Regions from separate parts of the Arthrobacter sp. TJ-240 genome, predicted to be linked through region 2. Evidence: predicted binding sites of a transcription regulator. Region 2 holds the regulator's gene; the other holds the start of a gene.
What was found. Region 2 encodes HspR, which represses chaperone genes until heat shock. Its sites were predicted from a motif close to AAGTTGAGTCNNNNNGACTCAACTT; they were not measured.
Positions count from the first base shown of each region.

Region 1 (9,676 bases), on a different contig from region 2:
ACCGTGAGCCACTGAGGCCCGGGATCGGGGACCAGGATGAGGCGTTCGAGGTTGATCCCGAAACCCTGCGCCGCCTCCACGCTGAAGTCCGGCATGCCGACCACGCTGCACCACGCGCCGGTCGCGGAAGGACCGGCGAGCAGGGCCATGGCGAGGAAGGTCGAGTTCCGGACGGTGTAGGAGCCGCCGGACTGGAGGCCCCCGCCGGGCAGGATCCGCGCGAGGGCAGGGACCGTGGGCAGTAGGCGGGAATCGAGCTTGCGGGCCTGCATGCTGTTGATGCGGGCCTGGAGGCCGAGGGTGACATCCGCCGTGGACGCTCCCCGGCGGTCGGCGGGGTTCGGGTGGTGTGTGTCCTCGGAGTCGGGGGAAGGCTCATCCCAGGCGAGGGAATGGCCGGCGGCTGGAGGTGTCACTCCCTAATATTCGAATACGTGTTCGATTAAGTCAATCGGCGTGTCGGCGCAGGAAAACGCTTCTTCTGTGGTATTCAGAACGCCCGATCAGGACCCGATCCCGGCGTGCCCTTCGCCCGTGCGAAGTCTTCCGGCAGCTCCAGGAGATCGGGCAGTCCGCGGAGATCGGGCAGTCCGCGGAGACCGGGCAGCTGGGCGGCCCGGAGGAATCCACCTCAGGCGTCGGTCTCCTTGCGCGCGGTGTCGCGCTCCTTGACCCGTGCGGCCTCAGCGCGGACCGCGGCCTGCGTGGACCTCTCGGCGACCAGCCAGGCGGGCGGATCCTGCAGGAGGGCGGTGATCTGCTCGCTCGTCAGGGGGTCGGTGATCCCGCCGCGGGCCAGCCCGCTGATGGAGATGCCGAGCTTCTGGGCGACGACGGGGCGTGGGTGCGGGCCGGTGCGGCGCAACTCGGCGAGCCACTCGGGCGGGGTCTGCTGCAGCTCGTTGAACTCCGCACGCGTCAGCTCGGTCTCCTGGAAGCCCTGGGGGGCGGCGGGCAGGTAGATGCCCAGTTTCTTGGCCGCGGTGGCGGGCTTCAGGGTCTGGGGGGTCTTCGGGGGATTCATGGTCCCAGCTTAACGGCCACGTCCGCGGCGGAGGGGCAGGCGCTACTGTGAGGAGGTGCCCGCCGACCAGCCCCGAATCCTGTCCGTCGGCTTCGTCCCGGGTGTCACGCCGGGCAAGTGGGTGGCGCGGTGGCGCGAGCGGCATCCGGAGATCCCCCTGGAGCTCCACCAGCACGACGACGCCCTGGCGGCGCTCCGGGACGCATCCGACGACGTCGTCTTCGTGCGGTTGCCCGTGGACCGCACCGGGCTCCACCTGATCCCCCTCTACGAGGAACAGCCCGTGGCCGTCATGTCGAGGGAGAACGAGCTCTCGCTCTACGAGGACGTGCCGCTCGAGGAGCTCGAGGGGGAGACCCTGCTCGACGTCGTCGGGTGCGGTGGCCCGAGGATGGCCGTGGAGGTGGCGGCCTCCGGCGCCGGCGTCGTGGTCCTGCCGATGTCCCTGGCCCGCCTGTACGCGCGGAAGGACGCCGTGCACCGGCCCGTCCCCGGCCTGCCCGTCACCACGATCGGCATCGCCTGGCGGATGGAGGACGAGTCCGACGACGTCGAGGAGTTCATCGGCATCGTCCGCGGACGGACGGCCCAGAGCTCGCGGCAGCCCTCGCAGCGCGAGGCGCCGAAGAAGAGCGCGTCGCAGAAGGCGGCAGCGAAGAAGGCCGCGGCCGGGAAACAGCAGCCTGCGAAGCAGCAGGGGAAGCAGCAGGGGAAACCGGCCCGCCCGTCCGGCACGCGGGGCAAGCGGCGCTGACGTCCCACGCCGAAGCGGCGGTGCAGAAGGGACCTTCCTGGGTGGTTGCATCTTCTCCGGCCGCACCGTGGACCGATCCCTCGCGGCGCTGCTGTAGCGCCGGGCCGACGGGTCGTACCGGACGTCGTGCACCTCTCAGGCCTGGGCCGGCTGCCCGTTGCTGGCCATCGTGCCGCCGTCCACGGGGAGCACCACGCCGGTGATGAAGCGCGCGTCGTCGCTCGCGAGGAAGGTGATGGCGGCGGCGACCTCCTCCGGCAGGCCGCCGCGCCCGAGCGCGATGCGCGCGGCGAACTCGTCGGAGAGCTCGTGCGGCTCGCCGTCATCGCTCGTGAGGTCCGTCCAGATGAAACCGGGGGCGACGGCGTTGACCCGCACGCCGTCCTTGCCGTGGTCCAGGGCAACCGCGCGGGTGAAGTTGCTGACCCCGCCCTTGGCCGCGTTGTAGGCGCTCATGCGCCAGTCCGCGGCCAGGCCGGAGACGGAGGAGACGTTGACGATGCATCCTTTGCTCTCCACCAGGTACTCCAGGGCCGCCTTCGTCCCGTAGAACACGCCGGAGAGGTCGGTGTCGATGACGCGGTGCCAGTCCTCGACGGTCGTGTCCTGGACGGTGCCCTGGGTGATGGTGCCCGCATTGTTGACGAGGACATCGAGGCGGCCGTACCGCTGCACGGTCTCCTGCACCATGACGGCCACCTGCCCGTAGTCGGCCAAATCGGTGGCCACCGCCGTCGCCTGCGCGTCGGGCAGGGACGCGACGACGGCGTCGATCTTGTCCGCGACGGAATCCGTCAGGACCACCCGGGCCCCCTCGGCGACGAAGCGCCGGGCCGTCGCCTCGCCGATGCCCGAGCCGGCGCCGGTCACGATGACGACCTTCCCGTCGAACCTCTGCTGCATGACCGCGCCGCCTGATCCGGGGTCCATTGCCACGCTCCTCTCGTTCCCTCCACCGTGGCATCGGGCCCATGCTCCCGCAACAACCGCAGGTGCTCCCCGCAGGAGCACCGGACCTGCTAGTGGTCCTGCGTCCGGGTGCGGGGGGCTACCGGCACCCGGACACGAGATCGAGCCTGTCGATGACGGTGGCCGTGACGGCGTCGGGCGTGCCGGTGTTCTCGATCCGGGCGCCCTGCTCGTCCGGCTGCAGGGGCTCGAGGGTGCTGACCTGGGAGGGCAGGAGTGATTCCGGCATGAAATGGCCGCTGCGGGTCTTCATGCGCTCGAGGATCAGGCCGGTGTCGCCGAGCAGGTGCACGAACCTGACGCTGCCCTCGGCCTGCAGGAGGATGTCCCGGTAGGAGCGCCGCAGGGCCGAGCAGGTCACCACGGTGCTGCGGCCCGCACGCGCCTGGGCGGTCATCCAGTCCCGCAGGGAGCCCAGCCACGGCCAGCGGTCCTCGTCGGTGAGCGGCGTCCCGGAGCTCATCTTCGCGATGTTGGCGGTCGGGTGGAATTCGTCGGCCTCGGCGAAGGTCCAGCCGAGCTGCTCGGCGAGGCGCGTGGCGATGGTCGTCTTGCCCGATCCGGAGATCCCCATGACGACCACGTGGCAGGGACGTGCTTCCATGTGCGGTGTCCTTCTCTGGTGACGGGACGGGCGCGGGAACCCCACCCCGGACGCGGGAAGGGAGGCACCAGTCGGTGCCTCCCTTCCTATCAGACGAAGGATGCCGTGCGTCAGACGGTCGCGTTCTCCGTGCCGACGGGCGTGACGACCTCGGCGGTCGGCTCCATGTTCTCGGCGTCGACCATCCAGGCGTACTGCTCGAGCTTCGCGATGAATCCGTGCAGCAGGTCCGCCGTCGTGGGGTCCTCCTCGTCGATCTGGTCGTGGACGTCGCGCATGGTGTTCACGGTGGCGTTCAGCATGTTGACCACGAGGCCCACGGTGTCCTTGGTCGAGACGAGCCCGGCCGGGAACGGCTGGATCTTGGTGCCCTCGGCGACGGCGACGCTGCGGCCGTCGGGTACGGCGTGCAGGGCGCGCATGCGCTCCGCCATCTCGTCGGCGAAGGCACGGGCGTCGTCGATGATCTCGTCCAGCTGCAGGTGGAGGTCGCGGAAGTTCTTGCCGACCACGTTCCAGTGGGCCTGCTTGCCCTGCAGGTGCAGTTCGATGAGGTCGACCAGGACGGCTTGCATGTTGTCCGTGAGGGTGGGTGAAGCCTTCATGAATCCTCCAGTGCTAGATTTCCTGCTCCGGGCGGGTTCCGGACACGCCGATTCCCGCCGGGGGGACTCCTTTCACCCTAGACCTGCGCGTTGGTCAATTCCAACCGATCTGCCTACGCTAAGGGGACTTATGGTCAGCCGTGCTCGGCCCCTGTACAGGGGCAGCGACGGCGCCGGAGTCTCTACGAGGAGGAACCTTTTGGCTTCAGTGCAGGAATCTATCGACGTAGCAGTACCGGTCAGCACGGCGTACAACCAGTGGACCCAGTTCGAGAGCTTCCCCCAGTTCATGGGAGGGGTCGAGTCCATCACGCAGACCTCGGACACACGGACACATTGGGTGACGAGCATCGGCGGGGTCCGGCGCGAGTTCGACGCCGAGATCACCGAGCAGCACCCGGACGAGCGCGTGGCCTGGAAGAGCACCGACGGCGAGTCCCACGCCGGCGTGGTGACCTTCCACCGCCTGGACGCGAACACGACGCGGCTCATGGTGCAGATCGACTGGCACCCCGAGACCTTCACGGAGAAGATCGGCGCCGTGGTGAACGCCGACTCCGCCCAGGTGAAGGGCGACCTCAAGAGGTTCAAGCAGTTCATCGAGAAGAGCGGTGGGGAGACCGGCGCCTGGCGCGGGAATGTCGACGCCCCGCCGACAGGTGGCGGGGACGCCGCGCCGGCGAACGATGCGTTGCCCGACACGTCCACGAACGACCCCGATTCGGGAGGGCCGCGCGTCGGCTGACGCACGTGCCCGAGGACGAGGCGGATCCCTGCGGGGGTCCGCCTCGTCCGCGTCCTAGGGGATCTCGCCGACCTCCACCGACGCGATCGCCTCGGTGGCCAGCTGTGACAGTTCGGGCGAGAGGGGGGAGCTCTTCGCCGCGTCCGCGGCCGCGGCCTGCCCCTCCGTACTGACCGCGTAGGTGCCGAAGGCGCGGACGACCTCGGCCGTCGCCTCGTTCTCGTAGCGCGAGCAGTACACGTGGTACGAGACGAGGACCAGCGGGTAGACGTCGGGGGCAGTGGTGGCCCGGTCGAGGTCGAGTGCGATGTCGTAGTCCGCGCGGCCGGGGACGCGACTCGCGAGGTCGACGGCGGCCGCGGCCGCTTCGGGGCCCGCCGGGACGTGGGCGTCGCCGACCTTCAGGGACACGCGGCCGAGGGGATCCCCGACGGCGGAATCGTCCGCGTAGGTCACGGCTCCCGCAGTGGCTGCCACGGTACTGACCACGCCGGCGTTGCCCTTGGCGTTCTCGTTCCCGAGGGCGGACGGCCAGGAGCCGTCGGGCTCCTCGGTCCAGATCTCCGGCACCACGGCGTGCAGGTAGTCCGTGAAGTTCTCGGTGGTGCCGGAGTCGTCGGACCGGCTGACCGCCGAGACGGGCAGCGCGGGGAGGTCCACGTCCGGGTTCTGGGCCGCGATGGCGGGATCGTCCCACGTCGCGATGTCACCCCGGAAGATCCGCGCCACGGTGGCGGCGTCGAGCTCCAGTTCCGTGATGCCGGGCAGATTGAACGCGATGCTGATGGGGGAGATGTACGCGGGGATGTTGAACGCACCGCCCGGCCCGCAGGCCTGCGTCGACCCGGCGAGCTCCTCGTCACTGAGGTACGCGTCGGAGCCGGCGAACCCCACGGCTCCGGCGAGCAGCGCACCGCGTCCCGCGCCGGAGCCGTCGGGCGAGTACTGCACCTGCGCGCGCGGGTGGAGGGTGGTGAATCCCGAGCGCCAGGCGTCCATGGCCGGTCCCTGGGCGGAGGATCCTGCGGCGGTCACGGCGCCCTGCAGGCTCGTGTCCCCGCGCTGCGCCGCCGCTTCCTGCTCGGGGCCCAGCGGGTAGTCGGAGCCGCAGGCCGTGAGACCGAGGACGACGGCGAGGGACAGCGACAGGGGTGCACGGGTTCTCACCTCCGCCACGTTACAGGTGGCGAAAAGGTGAACCCAAGATGGACATCAGGTGGACGGGGTGTTCCGTCCCCGGATCAGCCGCGGCGCAGGCGGTAGCCGTCGCCCCGGTGCACGAGCCGGCGGCCACCACCGTCGTTCAGCTGGATCCACACCACGGACGCGTCGTCGGTCCTCATGTCCAGGACTCCGCGGAGCTGCGTCCCCGCCGCATGCTGGAGCGTGACGTGCTCGCCGCGCTTGAAGCCCGACCAGTCCTGCAGGTCGGCATCGCTGGCAGGGGGGAGGGGGGCGTCCATGGCAGGCCTTTCGCAGGGGTACGGGACTCCCACGCTAGCCACCCCTCCTGAACGCGGCATGAACGTGCGCTGAAGACTGTGGTGTTCCTCACACTTTCCTGATCAGAGAGTGCGCCAGTCCCCGCTGGTGAGGTGCGATCCTGCCTGCGGCCCCATCAGGAGCATGCCGCCGTCGACGACGAACGACGCGCCGTTGACGTAGCTGGAGGCGCCGGATGCGAGGAAGGCGACGACGTCGGCGATCTCCTCGGGTGCTCCCGGCCGGCCCACGGGGATGCCCGGGCGGTCCATGGTGCGGGGATCCTGGTCCGCCGACGCGTTCATGGGGGTGTTGATCTCTCCGGGCAGGACGGCGTTCGCCGTGATGCCGCGGTCGGCCAGTTCGAGCGCAATGGTGCGGATCAGCCCGCCGAGGCCGTGCTTCGAGGCGTCGTAGGCCGCCGAGCCGACGCGCGGCTGCTCCTGGTGGACGCTGGTGACGGCGATGATGCGCCCACCCTTGCCGCCGTCGATCATGTGCCGGGCCGCGCGCTGGATGCAGACGAACGCGCCGTCGAGGTTGGCGCCCATGGTGCCGCGCCAGGTGTCCCAGTCGGTCTCCATGAACATGGTGCCGCCGTTGACGCCCGCGTTGTTGATGAAGACGTCGAGGCCGCCGAGCTCCTGGGCGAGCTGATCGACGACATCGCCGCACGCCGGGGCGTCCGTGGTATCGAGCTGCGCGACGGCGGACCGGACGCCCTTCTCCCGGACGAGGCGCGCGGTCTCCTCGGCACCTTCCTGGTCGGAGTGCCAGGTGATGCCGACGTCGCAGCCGGCCGCTGCGAGGGCGACGGCCGTGGCCCGGCCGATGCCGGAATCGGAGCCTGTGACGATTGCTTTGCTGGGTGTGAAGTCCATGACCCCATCCTTCGTGCCCGGCGCGCACCCCCGCAAGGGGGCTCACGACGAAGTACCCCCGGGCGGGAAGCCCGGGGGTACTGGTAGGGGTGCCGGTCGGGGGTACTCGCGGCGGGGGTCAGGACTCGACGGCGCCCTGGGTGCCGGAGTCCGAGTCCCGGACGGCGCCGGCGTGGATCGGGGTCGACGCCTCTCCGCTGACGATCTCGATCTTGCGCGGCTTGGCGCGCTCGCTGACGGGGATCATCACGCTCAGGACGCCGTTCTCGTACCGGGCGGAGATGCCCTCGGTGTCGACGCCCTGGCCCAGGCTGAGCTGGCGGAGGAACGAGCCGCTCTCGCGCTCACGGGTCAGCCATTTGACACCCTCGGCGCTGCGCAGGGTGCGCTCCGCGCGGATGGTCAGGAGCTGGCCGTCCACGTCGATGTCGACCGAACCGGGATCGATGCCCGGAAGATCCGCGGCAAGGACATAGTGGTCCTTCTCGCGGTAGAGGTCCATCGGCATGAGGCGGAGTCCGGGACGGCTCTCGAGGAGGGCGCCGGCAACGCGGTCCAGCTCGCGGAATGGATCGAACTTCATGGCCACTGGAAACAACTCCTTCGCGTATGCCACCGGTGGGTGGATTCCTGGAGTTGAGCGTCCTTCGCTCAACTACGAAGATATTAGCACTCGGCCCCTATGAGTGCTAAGCCTCGGTCCGTTCGCCCAGAACGAACACGCGGTCCACCAACGCAGAAGGCCCGCACCGACGAATCGGTACGGGCCTTCTGTGGTGCTGTCTCCAGCTGATCCTCGTGCCTGCGCGGGGCCTCGATCCCCGGGCCTTCCGCGTGTGAAGCGGATGCTCTACCAGACTGAGCTACACAGGCAATTGGTTCTCCAACAGCTTAGGGCATCCGGGCGCCGCGCCAAATTCCCCTGCGACGCCTTTCCGGCTCCCGGGCGCATCGCCGATCGTGCTGGTCAACCGTCCGCGGCCTCAGTAGCCTGAAGGAAAGCCTGCTGATCATCCGGCATGCCGGGACGGCGACGACGAAGGGACGCACCATGGACAACCAGGACATCCTCCAGCGCATCCAGGCACTCGTGCAGGAGGAGCACGAGCTCCGCGAGCAGCCACAGGACGCCGGCGCCGCCGAGGCCCACCAGGACCACGCCGCGCGCCTGAAGAAGGTGGAGGAGGACCTCGACCAGTGCTGGGACCTGCTCCGCCAGCGCCGCGCGAAGGCCGATGCGGGAGAGGACCCCGCCGAGGCCGATGCCCGTCCCATCAGCCAGGTGGAGGGGTACCGCCAGTAATGGCGCTGCCGGTGGTGCTGTTCGACGTCAACGGCACCCTGTCGGACATGGACCCCCTGTCCCAGCATTTCGAGGAGATCGGCGCGCCTCCGCAGCTGGCCGCGCTCTGGTTCGCCTCGGTGCTCCGGGATGGTTTCGCGCTCACCGCAGCCGGGCAGAACCCTGCGTTCAAGGAGGTCGCCGAGGGTGCACTGCGGGCGGTCCTCACGGACGAGATCCTCAACCGGGACCTCGACGACGCGGTCGCCCACATCATGTCGGCGCTGCAGGGGCTCGCGGTGCACCCGGACGTGGTGGAGGGCATCCGTACCCTGGCTTCCGCAGGCTTCGGCGTCGCAGCGCTGACCAACGGCGCGACGGCGACGGCGGAGGCACTCTTGGACCGGGCCGGTGTCCGGGATCAGGTCCTCGCCGTCCTGTCGGTCGAGGACGCGCCGCGCTGGAAGCCCGCCCCCGAGTCCTACGCCTACGCCCTCGGTGCCCTGCATCGGGAGGCGGGCGACGTCGTGCTCGTCGCCGTCCATCCCTGGGACATCGACGGTGCTGCGCGTGCCGGGCTCCGGACCGCCTGGCTGAACCGCGACGGCTCGCCCTATCCCTCCGCCATGACGGCACCCGATCACGAAGTACCCTCGATCACCGAGCTGCCCGGCGTCCTGCGGGCCTGAGGGTCGCCGGCCATCCATCGCCCGGGTGGCCCGCCGAATCCCCGTCACCGACCTGCACCCCTGGCGAAGCTGCTGCGCCGGGAGAACTTCCCCCTGGAGTGAGCGGCGGTAGCACGCAAGCCGGGCTCCCTGTCCTGCTGGTCCGATCCGGAAAGGGGCGGGACAAGCGCTATCGGAAGATCGAGGAGCAGGAGAAGACAGTCATCGACCAGGATGGCGTGCCGGACGTCTTCGCGGAGCGCCAGGGCACCGTGCGGAGGGGCGTCAGACCTTGCGGGAGAGCCAGGACAGGGTCAGCGCACCGGAGCTGCGCCGGAACCCGCTCTTCCCGGAGATCACCTCGAGCGCGGCCCAGACGGCCAGGCAGAGCGAGCTGGCGAGGCGTAGGCGCTCACGGTTCCGTTCCTCCAGGGCCATGAAGGACGCTGCACCGAACAGGGCCCATCCGAGGATCGGCGCGTTCGGTGTCTGCACCACGGTCTGGCGGCCGAGGCTGTCGGTGAAGAATCCCATCACGCGCCCTTCTTCTTGGAGGCGCCGGTGGTCTTCGTGCCGCCGGCCTTCTTCTCGCGGTTCTTCTCGACGCTGCGGCGCAGGGCTTCCATGAGGTCGAGCACGTTGTCACCGTCGTCGTCGTCCCT
Region 1 covers NZ_JBZCNG010000001.1:494,843-504,518, reverse strand. The annotation lists gene imuA' (DnaE2-dependent mutagenesis accessory factor ImuA') at 1-416, opposite strand, end outside; gene AC4D2C_RS02430 (DUF5997 family protein) at 632-1,024, opposite strand; gene AC4D2C_RS02425 (LysR substrate-binding domain-containing protein) at 1,080-1,778, shown strand; gene budC (meso-2,3-butanediol dehydrogenase) at 1,914-2,708, opposite strand; gene AC4D2C_RS02415 (gluconokinase) at 2,827-3,351, opposite strand; gene AC4D2C_RS02410 (Dps family protein) at 3,462-3,956, opposite strand; gene AC4D2C_RS02405 (SRPBCC family protein) at 4,165-4,701, shown strand; gene pstS (phosphate ABC transporter substrate-binding protein PstS) at 4,756-5,868, opposite strand; gene AC4D2C_RS02395 (hypothetical protein) at 5,943-6,164, opposite strand; gene AC4D2C_RS02390 (SDR family oxidoreductase) at 6,267-7,064, opposite strand; gene AC4D2C_RS02385 (Hsp20/alpha crystallin family protein) at 7,183-7,647, opposite strand; tRNA gene AC4D2C_RS02380 (tRNA-Val) at 7,864-7,937, opposite strand; gene AC4D2C_RS02375 (DUF2630 family protein) at 8,116-8,367, shown strand; gene AC4D2C_RS02370 (haloacid dehalogenase type II) at 8,367-9,035, shown strand; gene AC4D2C_RS02365 (hypothetical protein) at 9,300-9,548, opposite strand; gene ku (non-homologous end joining protein Ku) at 9,548-9,676, opposite strand, start outside.
Region 1: the regulator HspR is predicted to act here: its motif matches at 7,698-7,722, upstream of AC4D2C_RS02385 (Hsp20/alpha crystallin family protein).

Region 2 (9,676 bases):
GCTGCCTCTGTCATGTTGCACTCGACGGCTGATGCGATCGTCGCCCCGGTGTATAGAACGATCGCCAATGCACCGAGAGCGATGCCAGCTCTGGCTACGGCAGGTAACTCGCGCGTCTTACGCTGTGAGTCGGGTGCCTTGAGATAACCAGACAGAACCGACTTGCGTCAGGTACTCGTCATAGCAGGCCCGCATATCCTCAGCGGTGGAGCCGCTCTCAGCACTATTCGAGGATTGGAACCCTAGCTGCTTCCCATCCTCCTCGATAGGCCCGACTCCCCAACCCTTGTCCTGAACACAGTCTCGTGTCGCACCAACAGCGGCACGATACTCGTCCTCACTCACCACTAGATCCTCGAGAACCGCCTGCTGATACTCAGTGGCGCTGTCTCGCATCTCTGCTTTTTCCTCCTCGGAGAAGGACGGAGAGATGCCACAGCCGCCCAGCAGAACGGCTGCACAAAGGACAGCAACTGCACGCGATCTGTTCCCCATGCGAGCATCCTGCCTCACGACACGACAAGCGTCCATGCTCACCGAGCAGGACCTAGCCGCTCGGTTCTTTCGGTACACCCCACGATCGTGGCGCCCTGACTGCTCACTGAGGATCCCTCGACGCCGCCCGGCTACTGTTTGAACTCGCTGCCCCCGCACATCCGAAAGCTCACCAGCGCCCGGTAATGGATCCCCACCGTACGGAACCAAATTCCGCTTGTGCTGTCCGATCGGACGCTGCGTCGCAGGAAGCCGCGAGTAGAGTCATCTCCCTTCGCACTCAGGGATGCGAGCACTCGCTCGAAGAGGTCCGTAGATTCAGTCCCCTTCTCGAGACTTTTGCTGGTCAGAATCCTTTTTCTTGCCCTTCAATGCTTTTTCCGACTTCTCGATCTCGTAGCGCTGGCGTACGAACCGCTGGCGGTCCAACGGCGGCCGCTCATAAGCCCGGTTCTGGCGCTCGGGCAACTCGATATCCGGCAACTCAGGTTGCTCGTAAGGCAGCAGCGACAACAGATGGGCCATCAGGTTGAGCCGCGCTTCCTTCTTGTTGTCGGCGTCCACCACCCACCACGGGTTGCGCTCGGTGTCACTGAACTCGAACATCTTGTCCTTCGCCTCGGCGTAGTCAACCCACCGGGCCTGTGCCTCGAGGTCCATCGGGCTCAGCTTCCAACGCTTGGCCGGATTGTCGATGCGGGCCTGGAATCGACGGCGTTGTTCGGAGTCGGAGAGGCTCAACCAGTACTTCACCAGCACGATTCCATCGGAGACTAGCGCATCCTCGAGCATGGGCACCGTGTCGACGAAGTCGGCATACTGTTCGTCAGTGCAAAACCCCATCACCCGCTCCACCCCAGCGCGGTTGTACCAGGACCGGTCGAACAGCACCATTTCCCCGGCCGCCGGTAGATGGGCGATGTAACGCTGGAAGTACCACTGTGATCGTTCGCGCTCCGTCGGCGCCGGGAGTGCGACAACCCGGCACGAGCGCGGGTTGAGCGCACCGCTGATGCGTTGGATGGTTCCGCCCTTACCGGCTGTGTCGCGTCCTTCGAAAATAACGACCAGCCGCGTCCCGGTTGCGCGCACCCACTCCTGCAAGGCGACCAGTTCCTCCTGCAATCGCAGCAGTTCCTTTGCGTACTCCTTCTTGGACAGGACCTGGGGGCTCGCCTCGTCGGGCGTTTTCTTGACCACACCCCATATCCTGCCCCAGACCTGAGCAATTCAGGAGGTGTTTCCACTCGTGGTACTCATAGCCTGGCAGGACGACCGACGTGACTCGGTTGCCAGTGCGAGCTGGTGAAGCGGTCAGTAGCTCAGCACGGCTGGTTCGAACAGTGTCCGCCTAGATGGTCTCCCAGGACCAGTTGGAGATGAGTCCGGTGATCCCTAGCTCCCGCAGACGCTGATTCCCGAGCAGGCGCTCGTCGAAGCGTGCTCCCCCGCACCACGCGCCCACGCGGGGAGCGCGGCCGGCCATTCCGGTGAGCCGGTGCACGACGTCGGTCACCTCGGCGGTCTCCGAGGCGGGCGTGATCTCGTCCGCCATGCGGTGGGTGAGCGTGTGGAAGCCGAGCTCGTGCCGTTGCGCCAGGGCGGTCAGCTCGTCGTCGCTCAGCGTCCCGGCGCGATCGTCCTCCACTTCGAGGGCGATGGGCAGGACCAGGACGGGCAGCGCGAGCCGTTCGCAGATCGGGACGACCATCTCCGCGGCGTCCCTGTACCCGTCGAACAGGAGGACCATGACCCGCGGGTGCGATTCCGCGGGCCCCCCGTCCTGCAGGAGGTTCCGCAGGCTCGCAAGCTTGTGCAGGCGCTCGTGGACGGCCTCGCGGTGGTCCTGCGCGACGTCGTGGAAGTTCAGGGTCAGGCGCGGGATGGCCGACAGCTCGTCCCGGGACCACCCGGCGCCGACACTCCCGAGCAGCAGTTCCCCGAGGACGCTCTGCAGGACGTAGGCCTCGTAGCTGAACGGAGCGGGCCGCCGGAGCACCTCGGGCAACGGATCGAGGATGGCAGGGATCAGCACGGACGGATCAGCACCGGCCGCGACGGCGGCGTCATCGAGCAGTACCACCGGGGTTCCCCCGGGGCGCTCGCCCTGGTCGAGGATGTAGGTCTCGAGTTCGTCGGCCTTCCCGTCGGCGTCGACCGGTCCGCCGGATCCCACCGGGGGCATCAACGCTCACCGAGGGCGCGTCGGGCGGCGTGCCGGCCGGGTTCCCGGTAGATCGGCAGCAATCCGTCGGCCGTCGCGTCGACGGCATCGCGGTCGAACCAGGCCGGACCGCCGAGCCGTTCCACGGCGTCGGGCGTCAGGATGACCTCGCGCCACCCGTCGCCGCCGGGCCGCCGGCCCACGCGTGCGAGATCGTCCCGGCCGTCCTCGACCAGCCTGCGGACGCCGGCCTCGCCGATCCGGCCGTAGGCCACCGTCTCCACCTCGGTCCCGGGCACCACGACCTTCACCGCGCGAGCCGCGCCGTTCCCGCCCACCTCCGGCGGGGTCAGGTCGGCCACGAGGATCTCGAGGCCGTGCCCGGCGAGGATCACCGACGGGTCTGCCGTCGGGTCGGTCGGCAGGTCACCGAACCGGACGGTCGACCGGCGGGAGAAGATCGTGGCATCGAGGCGGGCCCGCACCACCGCGTCCTGCTCCGCGCCAACGGTCAGCCAGGCCACGGTCGCATCGAGGACGCGTGGCTCCTCGGCGGTCGGGTCGACGACCGATAGCGCATCGTCGAGGTAGTCCTGCGGCGCGACTTCACGGACCGCGGTCAGTGGGCCGTGCATGAACGCCTTGCGGGCCCGGGCGGACGCGAACTCAAGGACCGCCTTCCGGAGCGCGACGTCGCGGTCGGGGTGTGCCGCCTCGCCGCAGGCCGTGGCGACGACGAGATCGTCCCCGGGCGCGTGCCCCACCACGTAGAGGTTCGGCACCCCGCGGTCCACCGACGCGATCTTCACGATGACGTCCACCCCGGCGGCGCGCAGGGCATCGAGCGCCTCGCGCGTCTCGCGGTCGCCGTCGTCCGGTCCCAGTTCGACGACGGCGCCGCGGTCGAGAGCCCGGAAGGAGAGGCCGTTGCCGTCGCGCTGGAGGATCTCGAGGACGCCGTGGAGGACGGCCTGCCGCAGGCTCGTCCCCGCGCCCATGCCGTTCGCCACCGGCATCAGGAGGCGCTCCCCCGAGTCGTGGTGGCCCAGCTCCGAGGGGCTGCTCGCCACGAGGTCCACCGGCACGAGCACCGTCTCCCCGTCGAGTTCGAGGATCGGCGGGCCCATGCTGCCGGTGCCGCCATCCCGGCCGGCGCGGTCCCCGGCCGGAATGGAGCGGGCGCGCCGCATCGGCACCCAGGTCAGTGCCATGTCGTCGCGGTAGGCGGAGCCCGCCGGCAGCCCGAGCGTCCTCGGATCGGCGACCCGCTCCACGCCGAGCCGCGACCGTAGATCGGTGTAGGACCCGGTGGTCCGTTCGAGGCGCGCGAACGCCAGGTGGGAGAAGACGCTCTCGACGGTCTCCCCCAGGGCGCCGACGCGCGCCTGTGCCGCCGAGGGGCCGTAGCCGACGCCACCCATCCCGGCACCCGAGTGCCCGCTCCGCCACCACGTGGCCCACGTCGGGACACCCGAACGGTCGAGGCCGTCGATGGCGAACTGTGCGCGCAACCCCGGCAGCGCGGCCTCGTACGCCTCCGCGGCCGCCGTGAGCGATCCGAACGTCGACGGCGAACCGGTGCTCCTGCGCATCATGCCCCCAGTAGAGCACACGCCCCTGGCGGGCCCAGGAGGCCGGGATCCGACGTCTGCCGGTGCTAGAACTCCGTGGAGGGCAGGTCCCGCTCGCCGTCGCGGATAGCGGTGACGATGCGGCCTGCGACGTCCACCGGGTCCTTGCCCTGCGGCAGCCGCGGTGCCTCGCCGGCGATGGGCCGGGTGGCGAGTCCGGTCTCGGTGTGTGGTGGACGCGCGTCGAGCACCCGGACGCCCTGCCGACGCAGTTCCAGTGTCAGCACCTTCCCGTAGGCGCTCAGCCCGGCCTTGGTGGCCGAGTACGCGGCCATGCCCGCCGTGGGGCTCTCGGCGACGACGGCGCTGATCTGCGCGATGAACGAGCCCTTTCCGAGAGAGGGGGCGACCGCGCGGATGAGCCGCATGTAGCCGAGGAGGTTGACGAGCACGAGTTCGTCGAGGGTGTCGTCGTCCACCTCGACAGCAGGACCGAAGGCCACGACACCGGAGGCGAACACCAGGCCGTCGAGGGGGCGCCCGTAGACGGCGGCGGCGATGTCCGCCGGTCCCGTGGGCCTGCCGAGATCCGCTGCTGCGTGAGCGACGACGGCGTCGCCGAGTTCCTCCGCGAGGCCCGCCAGTTTGTCCTCGGACCGGCCGGACAGGGTGAGCTGGGCGCCTTCCGCCGCGAGCTGCCGTGACAGTTCGGCACCGAGGACCCCGGTGGCGCCGACGACGAGGACATGGGCACCGCTCAGCTCGGTCATGCGCCGAGTGTAGCAACGCCCTCCGGTGCCCTCAGGGTGTGTGGTCCCGGACGGTTCCGCGCGGTGCCGGCCCCGTTACAGTGTGGGCATGGGTGAGATGCGGAGCTGGCAGGCCATGGTCGGGACGAACGCGGCGCGGCTGCTCCGCACCACGGGCCGGACCCCGGCGGACTGGGCTGCTGATGCCCGCTCGGCGGGGATCAGCACCCGCGAGGAGCTGTCCCGCTGGCTGAAGGACCAGGGGATCACCGGGTACAACCTGATGAGCATCGGCTGGGAGGTCTTCGGGCTCCCCGAGTTCTTCCGGCTCTCCGCCGACGAGCTCTACGCCGCCCAGTACGCCGACCGACCGGCTCTCAGGCCGCTCGCCGACCGAATCCCGCTCTGGGCCACGGAGACCCCGGAGGTCACCATCCAGATGCGCAAGACCTACGTCTCCCTCCAGACGCCTCGCCGGAAGTTCGCGCAGCTCACACCCAGCACCAGAACCGCGGTGGACGTGTTCTTCCGGCTGGCGGTGCCGGACCTGCCCGGCCTCGAACCGGTCCGCACCACGGATCCGTTCGCCTGGCGCATCCGTCTGCGGCACGTGGACGACGTCGACGACGCCCTCCTGCGGGCGCTCAGCGCTGCACGGGAGGATAGCCTCGGTCGTTCCTCCGCTTGAGCTCCTCGAGTTCCTGCTGGGCGGCCGCCTCCGCCTCGAGCTCCTCGAACGCCCGCTGCAGGCGCGGCGAGGACGGATCCGTCCACGACAGTTCCTCGCGGGCCTGCGCTTGCGCTTCGAAGCGCCGTACCTCGAGTTCCGCGTTGCGGCGTGCGGCCTCTATCGCCGCCGCCTCGCGGCTCGACGAGGCCAGCGCGTCATGGACGCCGATGGCGGCCTGCGCAGCAGCCCGACGCGCCAGCATGGCGTCGTACTCCATCGCGTTCTGCTGTACGCGCTGCTCGAGCCGTCGCACGTCGTCGTGGAGCCGGCGGGCCTGCTGCTCCGCCTCGCGCAACTGCCGGGTGAGGGTCTCGAGGCGGCGCCGTGCGGTCATCGACTCACGGATGGCGGCCCGGGCGGCGTCGTCGTCCCCCCGCTGCACCGCGGCGGCCGCTGCGGCCTCGACCCGGTTCACGTAGTCGGCGGCCTCGTTCGCGGCGAGGCCCACGCGGTGGTGGTGCGCCGCGACATCCGCCGCGCCGCGCCGCGCCTGGTCGAGCAGTGCCCGCTGGGCCTGCTGCGCGGCCTGCGCCTGCGCCCGCGGGTCCTCCTTCGACTCGGCCGCGGCGTAACGGTTGGCCTGCACGATGCGCGTGATACGGCGTTTGATCGTCACGGTGGGGACCCCCGGGTCGGTGAGTGGAGTGCGTCTACCTGGTCCAACCGGTCACCAGGCCTGCCGGTTCCCGTAGCTGTCCCGCCAGGTGGCCATGGCGGAGATCTCGGTGCGCAGGCGGTTCGTGGCCTGGTCCAGCTGGAGGGTGTCGATGGACCTGGAGGTCTGCAGCAGACACCGGCGCAGATCCGCCGAGAGCTCGTCGAGCGCCCGGGCCTGCGCTGCGAGGTCGGTAGTCCACTCCTGCTTCAGGGCGCGATTCGGCTCGCGGTCTGCCGCGCGCAGCATGGTCCCGAGCGAGGCCGCGGCCTGGTCGATCTCCGCCGCGGCGCGGGGCAGGTCGCCGACGGGGCGTCCCTGCGCCGCAGCCTCCGCGAGCGCGAGGTGGGTGGCGCGGGAGGAACGCTTCAGGTCGCCGATCAGCCGCGCGGGCTCCCGCGTCAGCTTGTCCGGCGCATAGGCGCGGGCGGCCAGCATGCCGCGGTCCCTGGTGCGCTCGATGATGTGCGATCGCCTCACCTTGCGCACCACGAGCCACCCTGCCACGCCCGTACCCGCGCCGAGGACGGCGAGCACGCCGGCCCCGATCGCGAGGGCCTCGACGAACAGCTCAAACATGACGTGCCTCCGGGAAGGGTTCCATCTTCCAAGTCTGCCCGCGCTCCCTGACAAATTCCACCGGCACCCGGTGGCGAAGACCTCCGGGGAGCATGTCCGGGTACGACAGCGGTCGCATCGGGCAGCAGCGGCTAGTTCGCGGTGCGCTCGGTGTCGGGGCGCCAGATGACCAGCGCCTGGCTGCGGGGGCGGGGACGCTGGCCGCGGGCCAGCGTGACGACGTCGCCCGCGAGGCCGGCGGCGAACACGCGGCTGGACTCGGCGTGGATCCGGCGGGAGGCCAGTTCGGAGGACAGCTCGGTCACGCGCGTCTGCAGGGCCGCCACCTGATTCTCGAGCTGGAGGATGCGGCGGATGCCCTCGAGGGACACGCCCTCCTGGGAGAGTTTCTGGATCTCGCGCAGCGTGCCGACGTCCTTCTGCGAGTAGCGCCTCGCCCGGCCGGGTGCCCGGCTGGGAGTGACGAGACCGAGCCGGTCGTACTGGCGCAGCGTCTGCGGGTGCATGTCGGCGAGCTCGGCGGCCACCGAGATGACATAGATGGGCATCGTGTAGTCCATGGCTGGCCTCCTTCCGTCACCGGTCCTCCGGCGGTTGCTCGAGCGTACTGTTACAGGCGCGCCTTCGCGGCGAGCCCGGCGCGCGGGTCGGCGTCCTTCGTGGCGTCGCGGAACGTTTCCACCGCGGCTTCGGCCTCCTTGGACAGGTTCTGCGGGACGACGACGTCGACGATCACGAGCAGGTCACCCGTGCCCTTGGACGTCTTCACACCCCGGCCCTTGAGGCGAAGGGTCCGGCCCGAGGGCGTGCCGGCGGGGACCTTCATCTTCACCAGTTCGCCTGTGAGCGTCGGGACCTCGATCTGGGCGCCGAGCGCCGCCTCGGGGAAGCTGACGGGCACGTGCACACGGATGTTGTCGCCGTCACGTTTGAACAGCGGGTGGTCCTTCACCGAGACGGCGACCATGAGGTCTCCCGGACCGGCCTGGCCCGGCTGCCCCTTGCCCTTCACGCGGACCTTCTGCCCGTCCCGGATGCCCGCGGGGATGCGCACGTCGATCTGCTCTCCCGAGGGTTCGCGCAGGCCGATGGTGGTGCCGTTGATCGATCCGGCGAAGGAGATGGTCGTGGTGGCCGTCCGGTCGGCGCCCTTCTGCGGACGCGTGGACTGGAAGCCGCCGGGGAAGCCGTTGCCGCCCACACCGCCCACACCGCCGCCGAACAGGTCGGCGAACTCGGGAGGCAGGTTGCTGTTCGAGAAGCCGGTGCGCTGGCGTGTGCCCGTGCCGGCGCCCTGGCCGAAGAGGTTCCCGAAGATGTCCTCGAAGCCCGCGCTGCCGCCGGCTCCGCCACCGGCGCCGCCGGCCGAGAACCGTGCTCCGCCGCCCATCGCACGGATGGCGTCGTACTGCTGGCGCTGTTCGTCGTCGGACAGCACCGAGTAGGCCTCCGAGACGTCCTTGAACGTCTTCTCCGATGCGGCATCACCCTGGTTCTGGTCGGGGTGGTACTTGCGGGCGAGTTTCCGGTAGGCCTTCTTGATGTCGGTGCCGGAGGCGTCCTTGGAGACACCGAGGATCTTGTAGAAATCCTTGTCGACCCAATCCTGACTAGCCAATGGGCGTCTCCTTTCGTAGGTGTTGCTAAAGATATAAGGGCCGGGGCCACCGGCCGAACCCCCGCCGTGCACCAGGTGTCTCATCGACACCCGGGTCAGTCATGGAGAGACGGGTGGGGCCGTCTTCTGTAGGGCCTTCAATATTCCGTAGCGAGCTCTGCGAGCGCAGGAATTTCGTTGGCCCGGGAAGACTGCCCCACCCGGCATTTCAGTTACTCCGGAACCGCCACGATGACCTGCGCGGCCCGGAGGACGCGCTCGCCCTTGCGGTAGCCCACGCGGAGGATCTGGCTGACGCTGTCGGCCTGGACGTCCGCACTCGGCTGCTGCATGAGCGCTTCGTGGATGTTCGGGTCGAAGGCGACGCCGACCTCGTCGATGCGGGTGAGCTCGTACGTCCTGAGGGCGTTCTCGAGCTTGCCCGCGATGGCCGCGAAGGGCCCCTCGGCGAGATCGCCGTGCTGGCGTGCGGCGTCGATGTCGTCGAGGACGGGCATCAGCGTGTTGATGACGCCGATGACCGCCTGATCACGGGCGACATCGCGGTCGCGCTCCACGCGGCGCCGGTAGTTGACGTACTCGGCCTGGAGGCGGAGCAGGTCGTTGCGCAGTTCAGCGACGACGTCCACCGCCGGGTTGTCCCCCTCGGCGCCGGCCTCGTTCAGGATCGCCTCGGCCTGGGCCAGGGCGTCCCCCTCGGAGGCGTCACCGGCAGGTGCGGCCTGCTCCCCGGCCGCGGATTCGTCCGCGGCCGGAGCGCCGGCGTCGTTCTGCTGCCCACGGACTTCGCCGGTCTCAGGGTCGATCTTCCGGTTGTCGCGGAAGCTCACCGGCTCTGACGCGTGCTCTTCTTCGTTTCCGTGGTGCGGCATGGCTACTTCTTCTCGTTGATGTCGTCGTCGACCACTTCGGCGTCGACGATGTCCTCGTCGGCACCTGCGGCGGCCGGCTGGTCGTCGGCGGGCGCGCTGCCTGCGGCGCCCGCGTCCTGCTGGGCGGAGGCGTAGATCGCTTCGCCGAGCCTGGACTGGGAGGCCTGCAGCTTCTCGAAGGCCGTCTTCACCTCGGCGTCGTTGTCCTGCGACTCGAGCGCCTTCTTCAGGGCGTCGACGTCG
Region 2 covers NZ_JBZCNG010000003.1:443,912-453,587, forward strand. The annotation lists gene ppk2 (polyphosphate kinase 2) at 814-1,695, opposite strand; gene AC4D2C_RS10335 (polysaccharide deacetylase family protein) at 1,847-2,680, opposite strand; gene AC4D2C_RS10340 (YcaO-like family protein) at 2,680-4,254, opposite strand; gene AC4D2C_RS10345 (SDR family NAD(P)-dependent oxidoreductase) at 4,317-5,000, opposite strand; gene AC4D2C_RS10350 (DUF5655 domain-containing protein) at 5,089-5,667, shown strand; gene AC4D2C_RS10355 (PspA/IM30 family protein) at 5,624-6,325, opposite strand; gene AC4D2C_RS10360 (hypothetical protein) at 6,377-6,943, opposite strand; gene AC4D2C_RS10365 (heat shock protein transcriptional repressor HspR) at 7,075-7,503, opposite strand; gene AC4D2C_RS10370 (DnaJ C-terminal domain-containing protein) at 7,554-8,561, opposite strand; gene AC4D2C_RS10375 (nucleotide exchange factor GrpE) at 8,774-9,433, opposite strand; gene dnaK (molecular chaperone DnaK) at 9,436-9,676, opposite strand, start outside.